Regions from separate parts of the Peribacillus sp. N1 genome, predicted to be linked through region 2. Evidence: riboswitches for the same ligand, from Rfam matches in the RefSeq annotation. Region 2 holds a riboswitch; each other region holds the start of a gene.
What was found. Region 2 has a riboswitch for glycine ahead of ACYP5M_RS17040 (amino acid permease). Riboswitches for the same ligand answer to the same signal wherever they lie in the genome.
Positions count from the first base shown of each region.

Region 1: another riboswitch for glycine. It lies ahead of ACYP5M_RS10465 (amidohydrolase); the one in region 2 lies ahead of ACYP5M_RS17040 (amino acid permease).
Region 3: another riboswitch for glycine. It lies ahead of gcvT (glycine cleavage system aminomethyltransferase GcvT); the one in region 2 lies ahead of ACYP5M_RS17040 (amino acid permease).

Region 1 covers NZ_BAAHZO010000002.1:422,684-427,893, reverse strand. The annotation lists gene ACYP5M_RS10485 (YtoQ family protein) at 58-507, opposite strand; gene ACYP5M_RS10480 (hypothetical protein) at 598-1,137, shown strand; gene ACYP5M_RS10475 (thioredoxin family protein) at 1,246-1,557, shown strand; gene ACYP5M_RS10470 (DUF1444 domain-containing protein) at 1,608-2,414, shown strand; glycine riboswitch at 2,653-2,759, shown strand; gene ACYP5M_RS10465 (amidohydrolase) at 2,882-4,069, shown strand; gene ACYP5M_RS10460 (DNA translocase FtsK) at 4,488-5,210, shown strand, end outside.
Region 2 covers NZ_BAAHZO010000004.1:247,782-252,991, forward strand. The annotation lists gene ACYP5M_RS17025 (hypothetical protein) at 241-447, shown strand; gene ACYP5M_RS17030 (sodium:solute symporter family protein) at 585-2,063, opposite strand; gene ACYP5M_RS17035 (DUF3311 domain-containing protein) at 2,060-2,260, opposite strand; gene ACYP5M_RS17040 (amino acid permease) at 2,532-3,875, opposite strand; glycine riboswitch at 4,082-4,160, opposite strand; gene ACYP5M_RS17045 (amino acid permease) at 4,663-5,210, shown strand, end outside.
Region 3 covers NZ_BAAHZO010000001.1:1,713,832-1,719,041, reverse strand. The annotation lists gene ACYP5M_RS08270 (YqzE family protein) at 1-106, shown strand, start outside; gene ACYP5M_RS08265 (YqhG family protein) at 153-950, opposite strand; gene ACYP5M_RS08260 (DEAD/DEAH box helicase) at 928-2,616, opposite strand; glycine riboswitch at 2,993-3,080, shown strand; glycine riboswitch at 3,084-3,167, shown strand; gene gcvT (glycine cleavage system aminomethyltransferase GcvT) at 3,306-4,412, shown strand; gene gcvPA (aminomethyl-transferring glycine dehydrogenase subunit GcvPA) at 4,430-5,210, shown strand, end outside.

The sequences.
Region 1 (5,210 bases), on a different contig from region 2:
TATTTGGTAAACAAAAATCCTTCATACTTGAGCTGGAAGGTTAAGGGACAGGGAGTTTTACAGCCCTTCTTCAAAAATATAAGAAAGCACCTTCATGGCTTGGTTAACGGATTCTACCGTGACACTCGCCTTTTCCGATAATTCCTTTAAGGCATGATGATGGGATTCCGGACGAATCAAAATAAGCGGTTTACCCAGGGAAATGGCGGTGCTTGCGTCCATGGCAGTATTCCACTGTTTATATTTCTCGCCAAACAGGGCGACGACAAGATCGGCTTTTTTCATCAAAAGACCTGTCCGTAAATTATTGATTTGGGAAGCGGCCGCATCCTTCAGGATAGGGTTCGGCTGTTCCCCGAGGATATCTTCACCGATATTATCGGAGCGTTCATGATTTTCCATCGGGCCGACGAATTCTAAAGGAAGCTTCAGTGCAGCGGCCTTATCTCTCAACTCGCTTCTCCAATTTGAATGGATCTCCCCAGCAAGATACACGATTAACTTCATTGTTTTCCTCCTCGATAATAAAATTGCTTTCATTGTACCATGTTTTTTAGAAAATGGATGAATTCCGTAAATAAGGATAATATTATCCATATGGTAGTAAAAGAGACGGCTGGAGGAATGACGATGGCTTTATCGAATAAGAATTTTCTTGTTTTCCTGTTGATAAGCAGTTTGATCGTGGGCTGCTCAGGTATCGAAAGACAAACCGAAAAGGCAATGAAGGCTGCTGAATTGGCTTTTCGTGACGATGAAAAACAGCCCAATCAAGAGGCAGGCCTAATTCAGGTCTATCTGCCAAACGATTTTAAAGTAGTGGAAGAACATGATAATAATTTGATTTTACAAAAAGGTGATAAGATTTATATATTATTTGTCAATCCGAATGAAAAAGAAGACAGCTCCGTGTTATATTTGGCCATAAAGGAACAAGAGGATCAATTTGAAGTACTGCATTCTTTTCAAACCGATGATAAATTCGGCTTTATTTCGATTAAAGAGATACCGAAAGAAAAGTATGAGCTTGCAGTGGGAATCGGCGGAGTGAAGCTGACAACCGAAACGGATAAAGACCAATTAAAAACCGATGCAAAACAAATGATGGAAATCGTTTCATCCGTGCCCCAGAAATAAGAGGCCAGTGACTTTCAACCGATCCGTATTAATGGTTGATTCCTGGAGACTCTGGTATGATGGGATTATAAAAAATAAGGTGTCATTTAGAGCAGGAGGAATATACAAATGGAAAAATTACAAACAGTAGAGCAATATGATGCATTTAAAAATGAAGGCAAACATATCTTTCTTTTTTCAGCAACATGGTGTGGAGATTGCCGTGTAATCGAACCGATAATGCCGGAGATTGAAACGAAATTTCCTGACTTTACATTCATTTATGTGGACCGTGATGAATTCATCGATGTGTGTGCGGCTAATGATGTATTCGGTATACCAAGTTTCATTGCCTATGATAATGGCAAGGAGCTAGGCAGATTTGTGAGCAAGGATCGCAAAACGCAAGAACAAATTGAGGAATTCATTCAATCACTATAATCAATTTCCCCTTCTCGCTGGGGATTTTTCAATGAAGAGGAGGGTCAGTCATGAAAATGGACAGCACGAAGCTGAAAAATATCTTGAAGGAGCGTTTAAAAGATGAGAATCGCTCATTCAAATTCGATAGCAAGCAAGATACGTTACGGGTGGAAAATGTGAAGACCGGGAAGGGGATCACCATCGAGTTGCCTCCTGTGCTTGCTAACTATGAAAACGTACAGGAAAAGGCCATCGATGAAATTACCTATTACGTGGAAGAGGCCCTGAATGTGATGGGGGAAGAACACAGTATGGAAGGCAAGGAGAAATTCATTTTCCCAGTCATCCGCTCGACCTCCTTTCCAATGGAATCCGAAGAAGGAAATCCGTTTTTATTCGATGAGCATACGGCTGAAACCCGGGTTTTTTATGCCCTTGATTTAGGGAAAACCTACCGTCTTATAGATGAAAAGATGATTCAACGGGAAAATTGGCAGGGTGACAGGATCCGTGAAATTGCCCTATTCAATGCCCGTTCCCTCACCACTGAAATGAAGTCGGATATCGTTGCAGGTAATGCATTTTATTTTTTGAACACGAATGATGGATATGATGCCAGCAGGATTCTAAATGAATCATGGCTTCGGGAAATGAAGGACAAGATCGAGGGAACCATGGCTGTGGCCATTCCACATCAGGATGTCATCATCATTGCCGATGTGAAGAATGATACGGGCTATGATATTCTTGCGCAAATGGCGATGAGCTTCTTTGCCAGCGGTCATGTTCCGATAACGGCTCTATCATTCCTTTATGAAGAAAATGAGTTGGAGCCCATCTTCATTATGGGTAAAAACAAAAAGCCTGAACAATAATGAATCACAAAAGGACCGTGTCAGCATCTGGCAGCGGTCCTTTTAAAGTTTAATAGAGTTTATAACTCAGAGTTGATATTTATTTTTTAATCGGCGATAATATAATTGGAATATTTTGAGAATATAAAAAGAACAAGCGGATGAACGTTGTGGGAGAGTGCAAGCATTGAGCCACCGAAGGAGCAAGTTCCAAAAAGATCCCTTGGAGCAAATCCCTCAGGTAAATGGAACCGCAGCTGGACGCAGCTCTGGAGAGTGCGCAGGAAGCAGTGTGCCACCAAAGGGGAAATCTCCATGTCCAAAAATGGAGCTAAACTCTCAGGTGAAAAGGACAGAGAAGGGGAGCGGTAAGTTTACGCAATCCTTCTCTGCCCTTTTTTAATGGGCACTTTGTATCGGAAGGCATGCAGCGAACATGGAACTACTAATATGCTCAACTTGAAATAAGGGGGAGAATAAACGTGAACGTGAAAAGCAAATTAATGAACATGCTGGAAGCCCGTAAAGGGGAAATGGTTCAAATCCGCCGTCATTTACACGAGAACCCGGAACTATCCTTCAAAGAAGAGAAAACGGCACAATATATCATTGATTTTTATAAGGGTAAGGATATGTCGATTCAAACGAATGTAGGAAATGGATTAGGGATCATCGTAACGATCGAAGGCGGAAAACCTGGGAAAACGATAGGTCTCCGTGCGGATTTCGATGCGTTGCCGATTAAAGAAGAAGCGGATGTCCCGTTCCGTTCAAAAAATGAAGGTGTCATGCATGCCTGCGGACATGATGGGCATACCGCTTATTTATTGGTTCTGGCAGACTGCATCAATGAGCTTAAAGATTCCCTATCCGGTACGATTAAAATAATCCATCAACATGCAGAAGAAACACCCCCAGGTGGAGCAAAGAGCATTATGGAATCAGGGTTTTTGGATGAACTTGATGCCGTTTTTGGAATCCACTTATTTCCGTCCCATCCTGCAGGGGTTGTCGGGTATCACGGCGGCTATTCGATGGCTGGACGGACCTATTTCAAGCTGGCGATTAAGGGTGTAGGCGGCCATGGTTCGTCCCCGCATATGGCCAATGATGCCATTGTGGCAGGCGCCCATTTCGTGACAGCCGTACAAACCGTGATCAGCCGCCGCTTGAACCCTTTTGATATGGGCGTGGTCACAATCGGCTCCTTCGATGGAAAAGGAAGCTTTAATGTCATTAAAGATCGTATAGAAATTGAAGGGGATGTTCGTTATATGACAGCAGAGACCCAACAGCTGATCGATAGGGAAATCCACCGCATCGTTAAAGGGATAGAAACGGAATTTGATGTTCAGTGCGAACTAACATATGTGCCTGATTATCCTCCGTTATATAATGACCCTGAATTGACTGGATTCGTGAAAAATAGTCTGGAAAGCATGAAAGACAAAGATATTAAAAAGGTTATGGAATTTCCGGTTTTCTCTGGTTCAGAGGATTTTTCGTATTATGCAGAAAAGATTCCTGGCTGCTTCTTTTACATTGGCTGCAAACCAAAAGGGGTGGAGAAGGCATATTTCAATCACCATCCCAAATTCGACATTGATGAAGATGCCCTTTTGATCGCATCCAAATCAGTGGCCCAAGTTGTATGCGATTTTTATGAATGGGAATAGTTCCATTGGTATATTTGTTTGCAAAAAAGTGCAGAAACCCACAAAACACCGTTCGGTATTAACGAACGGTGTTTTATGGGTTTCAGGATGCCACCGGAGGTTTCGTGAAGGATGCTTCAATGAATTGACCAGTCTGCTTCTTGCGCCGCATGAAAACTTAATCTCTTTGTAAACGCGATTTAACAGCGGTGTTTTATTTAAATAGTAGACTAAGGGCTAATGTTATTTCACGAAGTGCAGGTTTAAACTCATACCAGAAGGGGTTTAATAGGGTAGGAGTTCTGCGAAATACGTTAAGTTAGTAAGAGTGCGATAAAAAAATAGATACTAATCCCAATTTAGCTTAAATTTTCTCGATATTTTTAAAATAACTGGTAGAATTAGTTACATAACTACAGATGTAGAAAGAGTGATAGTTTTGAAATGGCTAAATAAGATGAAAAAATGGTTCCAAGCAGAGGAAATTATTGAAATTGAAGAGATTATTATAGATGAACCGCTTGATGAAGAGACATTAAGGAAAATGGATTTTTCAAAGCTTGCAAAGTCAAAGGAAGAAGAAATAAAGGTTTACAATCAAAAAGTGGAAAAAATGTCGCAGACGCCAGACCCTGATACGAAAATCCTGTTTCAATATCCAAAAGGGCAGTTCAAGTTTCCGCTCATTCCAGATCGTGAACAGAGCAAAAGAAAGCCTAGGGAAAGAAACAGGGAAGATCATGAACCAAAAAAGGGGAGCGCGGCCAAAGAAACAAGAAGGCCTGTGAGGGATCCTGAACCAAAACGGAGAAACTTCGAACGGGAGGAAGTCTCAAAAATAGTCCCTTCAAATACTCCATTCCGTCCGACGGAAATCCCTTCACCCATTTATGGGTTCCGTCGTCCGGAAAAAAAAACAGTCGTTTCTGAAGAAATTGTCGAATATGAATTAGAAAGCAAAATGCCCGTCCTAAAAAAGGAAGAACCCGATATCGGGATTCCAGCATCGATTCCTGAAATCCCAAAAGAAGTGTCACATGAGGAATTGACGACAGAACCATCCGTTCTTATACCGGAACAAGCGGAAGAAAAACTGGAAGATTCAGAGATACCCGCTTTCTTTCGCAGGAATTCCATTGAGACACTGCCAGAACAAGCAGTA
Region 2 (5,210 bases):
GAAACTCACGAGTAAAAGCATGAACCTTCTGAAGAGAGTATTTTTTGTTGGCTCGGAAGCAATACGATGCATTTTACTGAGAAAGCTTCATATTTTATGATATATAGTCATTCTTTATCAGGGTGGCTATTTATTTTGGATTTTTATTGCAACTGAGATATCCCTAGTGACAATGAATGTAGATTATTCCTAAAAACAATGCTATTATTTGGAAAATATATAATATAAGGCGGAATGTTAATGTCAAATAGATCTCAGTTCGGTGTTATCCTGATTTTAATAGCTTTCGTAATATCGATTACTTTTTGTTTGAATCCGGAAGTTTTATTAAGAGGTGGATATGATTTAGCTATTGATGGTCTGGTAGTATCCAGAACCTTGATGATTATTTTTTCGTTGTATTTATTAGTTAAAATAGGGGATTTGTTTATAAACAGAAAAGATTAATAGTCTAAAATGAGGTTTCCTATAAACAATATTGAGAAAAAGGAAATATGCTTGGATGCCGATAATAAGGAAGGCTCAGTCTTTTGACTGAGCCCTCCGATGTTTATTTATCCAAAATAACCGGTTTCAAAGTTTCTTCATATTTCGTTAACGGATTTAGGTTCCAACTGAATCGCTTGCTTTCTGAAAGCCAGACTTACTGCGATCATCACAATGAAATTGACTGCCAATGCAATGATTCCCACATTCAAATCTTTCGCTGCTTGCGGCAAGGATGGAAACAAGGTCCCTATTGTCGAATGACTGAGTGTAATGCAAATTACGATGGCCAATCCTGAAATGATGCCGGAGATTGCGCCAAATTTATTGATCGGATTATTCCTTTTCAGACTAAAGAGCAGGGACGGGAAAAGCTGTGTGATTAGACTGTATCCCATAAGAATTAATGCTGACATCGTTTCGCCGCCGTTTAAGGTGAAGTAGACGGCTATAAGGGCGATGACTGGAACAAGGAACTTTGCCAATCGTACGACATGGCGATCGGATACTGCAGGTGCAAATTCCTTATAGACGTTTTTCGCGAGCAGTGTAGCGACGCTCATCAAAAGCATGGATCCCGGCACCAATGCAGTCAATAATCCAGCTCCGCCGATTATGCCTATAAACCATGGATCAAAGGTCTCGATCGAAAGGCGCAGCAATGACAGGTCTGCATCTGCCCCAACGAGGCCGGGCACTTTCAATATTGCTGTAAACCCAACAAAAAAGACGAATAACAGCATGAGTGTATATAAAGGGCTGATGATTGCATTTTTTCGAAATACCTTGCCGCTGCGTGCTGAATAAACAGCGCTGAAAACTTGTGGCCACATATAGAAACCGAATACGAGCAATATTACCGTGGAGATGAACCATGATACGCTAAGTCCCTGATCTGGGAACTTAAGAAAACCAGGCTTGGCCGCATCAATCGCTTCAAACATCGGCTGAAATCCGCCAAAGTAATGAATCGGAAGATAAATCCCTAAAAATCCTATTATGGCGACCATCATTATATCTTTAATGACCGCTGTCCAAACTGAACCGTGTATACCGGAGATCATCACATAAATGGTAAGGCTGATCGCCCCCATCCAAACTGCCTCAGACATAGAGATGGCACCATAAGATGCTTCTGAGACAATGATCCCCAATCCTTTCAGCTGCACGACGATCACTGGAATCATCGACACCACACCGACAAGTGCAGCCAAAATTCCTAAACCGGGACTCTTATATTTGCTTACAAAGAAATCGGATTGGGACATCAGTTTATTTTCCTTGGCATATCTCCATATTTCCGGTAGGAGCCAATAGGATAATACGTAAGACAAAGTAATGTAAATTAGAACATATAGTGCGGGTGCGCCCTTGCCATAAGCCCAGCCGCTGCCGCCAAGGAAGGAGAAGGTCGTATAGATTTCCCCGGCCATCAGCAGAAAGACGAATATCGCACCAAAACCGCGTCCGCCAACCGTCCATTGTTCCAAGTCCATATCTTTTCCTTTTGAAGAGCGTATGCCTAAAAATATCGATAGAAGTAAAAATGCTAAAATGATTAAGAGAGCAATATTCATTCCTGGTCACCTTCCCGATTCCTGGGATCCAGCTTATACATGATGCCCAGTATGGCAGAGGTAAGGACCACCCACATAGCCATCCAGAACATATTGAAAGGCATCCCTAATACATATGGTTCTATTTTATTAACAAAAGGCAGAAATCCTAGTATGCCTATAAAAGGAACTAGAGTAAGAATATATATAATCTTCATAAACAAACCCCTCCGTTTTAATAAAGTGAAACGCCCACCAATGGGGTTTATTCTTCAATGCCACTGATGGATGGGTGAACCAAACCGGGATGAAAAATTCATACATGACGGAAAAGGTCCGATAATATATATTAGCTTACACTATTTTGATATAAAATTTAATGCAGTTGCCTGATATATTTGAGCAACTGTGCGCAGACAGCCGAACAATGATATGTTCATAAAACAGATAAAGCCTTGAATTCTTAGTGAGTTCAAGGCTTTATTTCCTTTAGCTATATTTTTTCCGAGAATTATATAGTATTACCAAAAGTATGAACCAGATTGGGGTCAAGAGCAGTGATAGTCGTGTAGCTTCAGCGAATAGCATAACAATAAGGATGAACAGGAATAATCCTAATATGGCGTAATTGACAAAGGGTGTAAAAGGAGCCTTGAAAGTCGATTTCGCTCTTAGGTCAGGCCTTGTTTTCGAATATTTGATATGGGAAATCAAGATAATGCTCCATACCCATATGAAACAGATGGCACTGATGGTCGTCACGACGGTAAATGCATGTTCAGGTATCAGTTTGCTTAATAATGCCCCTATTGATACAACGATTGTGGATGTTAATAAGGCATTGCTCGGAACAGCCTGTTTATTTAATTTTTCCAGTTTAGCAGGGGCTTCGCCATTCCTGCTTAACGTATAAAGTATTCGGCTCGTTGAAAATAAACCGCTGTTGCATGCAGAAGCAGCGGATGTCAAAACGACGAAGTTGATGATCCCTGCAGCGACAGGAATGCCGATTAACGCAAAGACCTCTACAAATGGGCTGCTCGTGGCATCCAGTTGTGTCCATGGGTTGACGCAGAGAATGACGAATAGTGCACCAACATAGAAAAGTAAAATCCGGACAGGGATTTTATTGATGGCAGATGGAATGTTCTTTCTCGGGTTTGCCGTTTCTGCTGCGGAAACCCCGACCAATTCGACACCGACAAATGAGAAGACGACCAGCTGTAAAGATAATAGGAATCCAGAAATGCCATTAGGGAACATGCCCCCATGATTCCATAGGTTCGTTAGGGAAACCGTTCCGCTATTGGTATTGAAGCCGATGATCAAAAGGATGATCCCCACGACGATCAAGGCGATGATCGTGATTACTTTAATGATGGCAAACCAGAATTCCAATTCACCAAATAACTTAACGGTCAAAAGGTTCAATCCTAACAGAATGACTAGGCATATTAGAGCCGGAATCCATTGAGGGATATCGAACCAATATTGCATATAGACGCCGACAGCTATGATATCGGCCATTGCGGTCATGATCCAACAGAACCAATATGTCCACCCTGTCACGAAGCCGGCCCATGGACCGACATATTCGGTTGCAAATTCAGTGAATGATGTATACCCTGCATTGGATAAGAGCAATTCCCCCAGTGCCCTCATCACAAAAAACAAGGCAATCCCTATTATCAGATAGGAAAATAAAATGGAAGGTCCTGCTAATTGTATGGCTTTTCCGGAACCTAAAAATAATCCGGTGCCAATGGTTCCTCCTATTGCGATCAGTTGTACATGTCTATTTTTTAAATCTCTTTTTAATTCTTGTCTTGCCAATTCTTACGCCCCCGTCTTTTTATAGTCTTGGTAGTGAATGAATTTACCTGAATGGTCTTGGAGAGAGGGACTGATTTTTTCGTCCAGCTTGCCTTTCCCATTGGTTTTAAAGCTGTTGTTTTTAGTCCAACCACAAAATGGACAATAAAAAAAGAGATTGGATAATACCAATCTCTTAAAGGGTTCAGAATAACAATTTTATCATTCGTTACTCTTCTGTCCTTTTGCCTGAGATTGTGAATCCTTCGGCGCTGCACCTTGTACAGTCTCTCCAGAAGCTGCTCCTGCTATAGTGTCATCCATAGCATTCATCGCTTGCTTGTATGCGGTTGTGAATAAATGTTGTCAGTGATAATCTACCACTGCTGAATCATTCATTATGCTTATAAAATAATATTGGAATTCTATCATCTATTTTTCGGAAGGTCAACAAGTTTTTTTTGAAGTGAAAACGGCAATAGCTGTAGTTTTATAGTGGTCTTAATTTTTATTAAGGTACTTGAAAAATTTGTTTTTTGGATGATCACTATTATGAAATATTGAACATCATTTTTTTGAAATGATATTTTTAGATAAGGGAAATTGCCAAGATATATTTGGTAACTGTTTATTTCAAAAATACAATTGTATTTTTACAGAATATTTACTATTATAAGATAAGAAAACATAATTGAAGTGTTATTGATATTTTTTTCGATAAAGCATTTCTAACCGCAATAATTAATAGAGAGTCGTTCGTGTTAAGGATGGAAAAGCATTACCGATATTGCATCTGGGGGAGTTAAACATGTCGAACAAGGAATTAAAGAGAGGGCTGGAAGCACGTCACATTCAAATGATAGCTTTGGGCGGAACCATCGGTGTCGGGTTATTCATGGGATCGGCGAGCACGATCAAATGGACCGGGCCCTCTGTAATGCTTGCTTATGCCATCGCAGGTATTTTTATATTTTTCATCATGCGTTCCATGGGTGAGATGCTCTATTTAGAACCGACTACAGGTTCTTTTGCAACCTTTGCGAGCAGCTATATACATCCTTTGGCAGGTTATATGACTGCTTGGAGCAATTGGTTTCAATGGGTAATCGTCGGAATGTCCGAAATCATCGCGGTTGGGTTGTATATGCAATATTGGTTCCCGGATTTACCGGCATGGATACCAGGTGTGGTCGCCATGATCATCTTGGGGGCGGCCAACCTCATTTCAGTTAAATCCTTCGGGGAATTTGAATTCTGGTTTGCGCTTATAAAAATCATAACGATCATATTGATGATCGTTGCCGGCCTAGGCCTTATCTTCTTTGGAATAGGGAATGGCGGGGATGCGATTGGATT
Region 3 (5,210 bases), on a different contig from region 2:
AAAGCGCCGTCACAGAAAAGAGGATAAAAATCATGGTATGTCCCATTGGTTTGGCATTGTCCCTTTTGCTTTGTCGATGTTCGTAAGGAAAAATATCAAAAAATAAAACAGATGTCCTGAATTTAGGGCATCTGTTTTTTTATTGTTCTTACTTATCCCAATGCCCTATCAGAAAGGTAAAATAACCCTCCGTTGATGATGGATATTCGGATGTTGGGTTCATATTGAGCTTTTAAGGCATCTTTTTCGGTAAAATAGCTCTCACTTTTTTCTTCCATATCCTTGTAAAAATGCTCCAATAAATTCAAGTCATTCTGCCAGCGAAGCATTGCTTCCTCTGCCCAGGAATGGTCATCATCCTCGAAACTGGTCCTGATGTATGTATCCAGTCTTGCCAATCCGCTCTTGGGCATGATGAGCGGTGAAAGCGTAAAGGAGTAATCCGGTATTTTGGGGGTGACCTTTATCGGTAAAACCCGATGGTGAAACCTTTCCATGATCTCACCTGAGATTAAATTCAAACCGATCGACATGAAGGTATCCTTTTTACGATCGCATTGATAGGATATTTTCACATTCAGGGTCAGCCAAGGAAACAAAGGATTATTTCCCCCTTTTGATGGAGGGGTATCCTCAAAAAGTCTAGTATATCCTGCCAGCTTTTTGGTAGATTGAATAATCTGGTGAAGGCGTGGGGAGCCAAAATGAATCATTTCTCCCTTTAAATCGGATGGAGCTAGTTCTGGATCGGTAATGAAAGTCATCTGTGCTAGGTTTGGAACGCCGCCTGTTTTTTCTAGATAATGCCAATAAAAGGGTCTGTTCATTAATTCTTTATCCATATCAATCGTCAATTGGACTGTAAGGTGGGTTGGTGCATTATCCAGTATTTCACAATCATTGGCTTTAAAGTAAGTTATTAAAAAATCATGAATTTCCCGTTGCTGCATGAACCTCACCTTCCTTCATTGATTGGGCGAATTGGATTAACGATGAAAAATTATCCATCTTGATTTTCATTTCGCCCTCTGTTTTGGATTCGCCGACTACATCAATCAAATATTCTTCAATGTTGTTAATATCCAGTTTGGTTAGAATATCATCCAATTCGCCGATTACTTTCTCGAATAAATTTATTTTTTCATATAGTAACTTTAGAATATGTTCTTCCACTGTATTTTTCGTGGCAAAGTTATAAATCATCACATCTTCTTCCTGACCAAGGCGGTGTATCCGTCCGATTCTCTGTTCGAGCCTCATCGGGTTCCATGGCAGGTCAAAATTAATCAAGTGATGGCAAAACTGAAGGTTTATCCCTTCCCCGCCAGCTTCTGTTGCAATCAATACCTGTATATTTTTTTGGAATAATTCTCGCATCCAGTCTTTCTTTCCGCGCTTAAAACCGCCTCGGAAAGGAACTGAAGAAATTCCATTCTGCTGTAGGTACCATTGTAGATATAGCTGAGTCGCCCGGTATTCGGTAAAGATAATGACTTTATCATCAATTTTCTTGATCAGTTCCAAAGCTTTTTCAGCCTTTGAGTTCTGAACCGTTTCATTCACTTTAGAAAATAAATCATCAAGCTTTGCCAAAAAGTCAGGGGAAGGCTGATCATATTTATTTTTCATATTCTTTAATGTATAAAAGACCGCCTCTCTGCTGCTGCATGCTTCCCTTTGGAGAGTGAGAGCCGAAAAGGCGCTTCCTTTAGAACCATCCGAAATAGGTTTGAATTTGGAAACAGCATCGTACAATGCTTGTTCCGTTGGAGAAAATTCAATGGTGATGGTCTCCACATGCCGTTTTGTCCATTCAATGCCAGTATCGGCCCGCCGGTTTCGAATCATGACAGTGTTGACAAGTTCCTTTAGGTGTTCATCTTCAATTATGTTCCGGCCTTTCCCTTTATACTTTTCTGAAAAAAGTGAGGCATTTCCCAAGTGGCCTGGTTTCAATAACGAAACGAGGTGGAAAATTTCCTCGACTTTATTTTGAATCGGAGTGGCTGTCAGGAGTAAACAAAATTTCTTTTTCAGATTTTGGACGAATTCATAGTTCTTCGTCTTATTATTTTTAAGTTTATGAGCTTCATCAATAATGATGAAGTCGTATTCCTGCTTGAAAATGATATCTCGATGTGGAGCTCGTTTCGCTGTATCAATGGATGAAATGACCACATCACAGGAGTCCCAAACATAGCTTTTTCTCTGAACGACTGCCGGTATATGAAACTTGGTATTCAATTCAAAAGCCCATTGTGTGACAAGGGAAGCCGGAACAAGGATCAAAACTTTTTTTACAAGGCCCCTAATCATATACTCTTTTAGGATCAATCCAGCTTCAATTGTTTTTCCGAGCCCTACCTCATCAGCTAAAATGGCCTTTCCATTCATCTTTTCCACCACTTGCTTGGCTGCTTCCAATTGATGGGGAAGCGGGGTTAACTGCGGAAGGTGCTTGGGCGCCTGTAAACCTTCAAAATCAGGGATGATAAGATTTTCCTCCATTTGAACCGCGAGCTTATAAAGCTCCCAGTTTCCCCATGGACCGTCATTTTCCATCTTTTGCAGAAACTCGTCATTCCATTCAGAATTAAAGGATATATTGATTTTCATAGAAATAACTCCCTCTTAAATCATATTTTCCTTAATAAAAGGTCAAAACCCGAACATTTCATATGTGAAGTAAGAAAAATATTTCTCTTCAAAAGATATTGCAGAGATAAGTTTCTTAGGGTAGGATATAAGTATATTTAGAAAATTCCAATTTCCCAACGCTACAAAGAATCTTTGTACATCGATTTTGCAGTTCGCGTTTTCTTAGTATGGGCTATAGGCTTCTAATTTATCCAAGATTACTGAAGGAGACCAATCAAACGGTTTCTGAGGTTTCAGGAGAATTGGCAGAGAATGCATTCCACGATGCTCAGAGGTTTTACCGATGTTTGGTGGCTTATTCGCTTCCTTTCATTGGTAGACCATTTATATGCGGGTGAAGATAAGGGGAGAGACTACGGATGTAGCGCCGAAGGAGCAAACTTAGCAGTGAATCTCTCAGGCAAAAGAACTCTTATTGGACGCAACTCTGGAGAGCGCCGCCCGTTTTGGGACGGCCACCAAAGGGGAAAACCTATTACATAGGTAAACTTTCAGGTTTCAGGACAGAGAAAAAGCTCAAACGGGCTTTCTCTGTCCTTTTTTGTGCTTTTTTCACATCATGAATCAGGATATATCTGATGCGTAATGACAAGAAGCTTTTGATAATGAAGCCAATTAATTTAAAAAAATCTGAAGGGGGTCATTTTTTGACCGATTTAAAAAGAACACCACTATTTGAGGTTTATCGTGAATACGGAGGTAAAACGATTGATTTTGGCGGCTGGGAACTTCCTGTCCAATTTTCGGGTATAAAGGACGAACATGAAGCCGTACGTACAAAAGCGGGGTTATTCGATGTTTCCCATATGGGTGAAGTCGATGTTAAGGGTCCTGGGAGCCTTTCCTTTTTACAAAAGATGCTGACTAATGATATAGCAAAGCTGAAACAGGGCGGTGCCCAATATTCCGCCATGTGTTATGAAAACGGAGGCACGGTTGATGATCTCATCGTGTATAAAAGGGCTGAGGATGACTATCTGCTCGTGGTCAATGCAGCGAACACAGAAAAAGATTTCAATTGGCTGCAAGCTCATTTATCGGAAGATGTCCAAATCAAGAATGTATCTAGTGACTATACACAGCTGGCACTTCAAGGACCATCTGCAGAGAAGATTTTACAAAAACTATCGGGAAATACAGCTTTAAGTGAAATTGGATTTTTCAAGTTCAAGGAAAATGTCATGATTAACGGTATCTCCACGATGGTATCCCGTACTGGATACACTGGTGAGGATGGCTTTGAGATATATAGTGACAGTGAAAATGGTCCAGCCCTTTGGAAGGCGATTATGGATGCCGGAAACGAAGAGGGAGTTCAGCCGATTGGTTTAGGTGCTCGTGATACCCTGCGTTTTGAAGCGAAACTGCCGTTGTATGGGCAGGAGCTTTCAGCAGACATCACCCCGATAGAAGCCGGGATTGGTTTTGCAGTAAAAGTCGATAAGGAAGTTGATTTTTTCGGGAAAGCCGTTCTTGCTGAGCAAAAGGAGAAAGGAGCTCCTCGCAAGCTTGTGGGAATTGAAATGATAGACCGTGGCATTCCACGTCATGGGTATAAGGTCTACAGCGGTGATAAAGTCATTGGCGAGGTCACGACCGGTACCCAATCACCAACGTTGAAGAAAAACGTGGGTTTGGTACTTATCGATAAGGAATTTTCAGTGCTGGATGCGGAAGTCGAAGTGGAGATCCGTTCCAAACGTTTGAAAGCCGTTATAATACAAACACCTTTTTATAAAAAACCACGTAAATAGAGGGGAATGGTCATTAGATGAAACATCGTTATTTACCCATGACAGAGCAAGATAAACAAGAAATGCTGAAAGCGATAGGGGTATCCACTGCTGAAGAACTTTTCAATGATATCCCTGAGAGCGTTCGTTTTCAAGGAGAATACGATATCAAGCCTGCTAAATCGGAACCAGCATTAATGAAAGAGTTATCAAGGCTTGCTGCCAAGAATGCGGATCTTAAAAACTATGCTTCCTTCCTTGGTGCGGGTGTCTATGACCATTATGCACCGGTCATCGTCGATCATGTTCTATCCCGTTCTGAATTTTACACGGCTTATACACCCTATCAGCCTGAAATTTCACAGGGAGAGCTTCAAGCAATCTTTGAATATCAAACGATGATATGTGAATTGACGGGCATGGATGTGGCTAACTCCTCCATGTATGACGGCGGGACAGCGCTGGCTGAAGCAGCCATGCTTGCTTCAGGACAGACACGCCGCAAGAAGATTCTCATTTCAGGAACCGTTCATCCTGAATCAAGAGAAGTCGTGAAGACATATGCGAAAGGGCAACGCGTGGAAGTGATCGAAATTCCTTATAAAGACGGTGTGACGGACTTAGCTGCTTTAAAGGAATTGGCGAATGAGGACATTGCAGGAGTGATCGTGCAATATCCGAACTTTTTTGGCCGGATCGAGCCATTGAAGGAAATGGAAGAAATCATTCATGGCGTCAAATCCATGTTTATCGTTTCCAGTAATCCGCTTGCATTGGGAGCTTTGACATCCCCTGGTGCACTCGGTGCAGATATCGTAA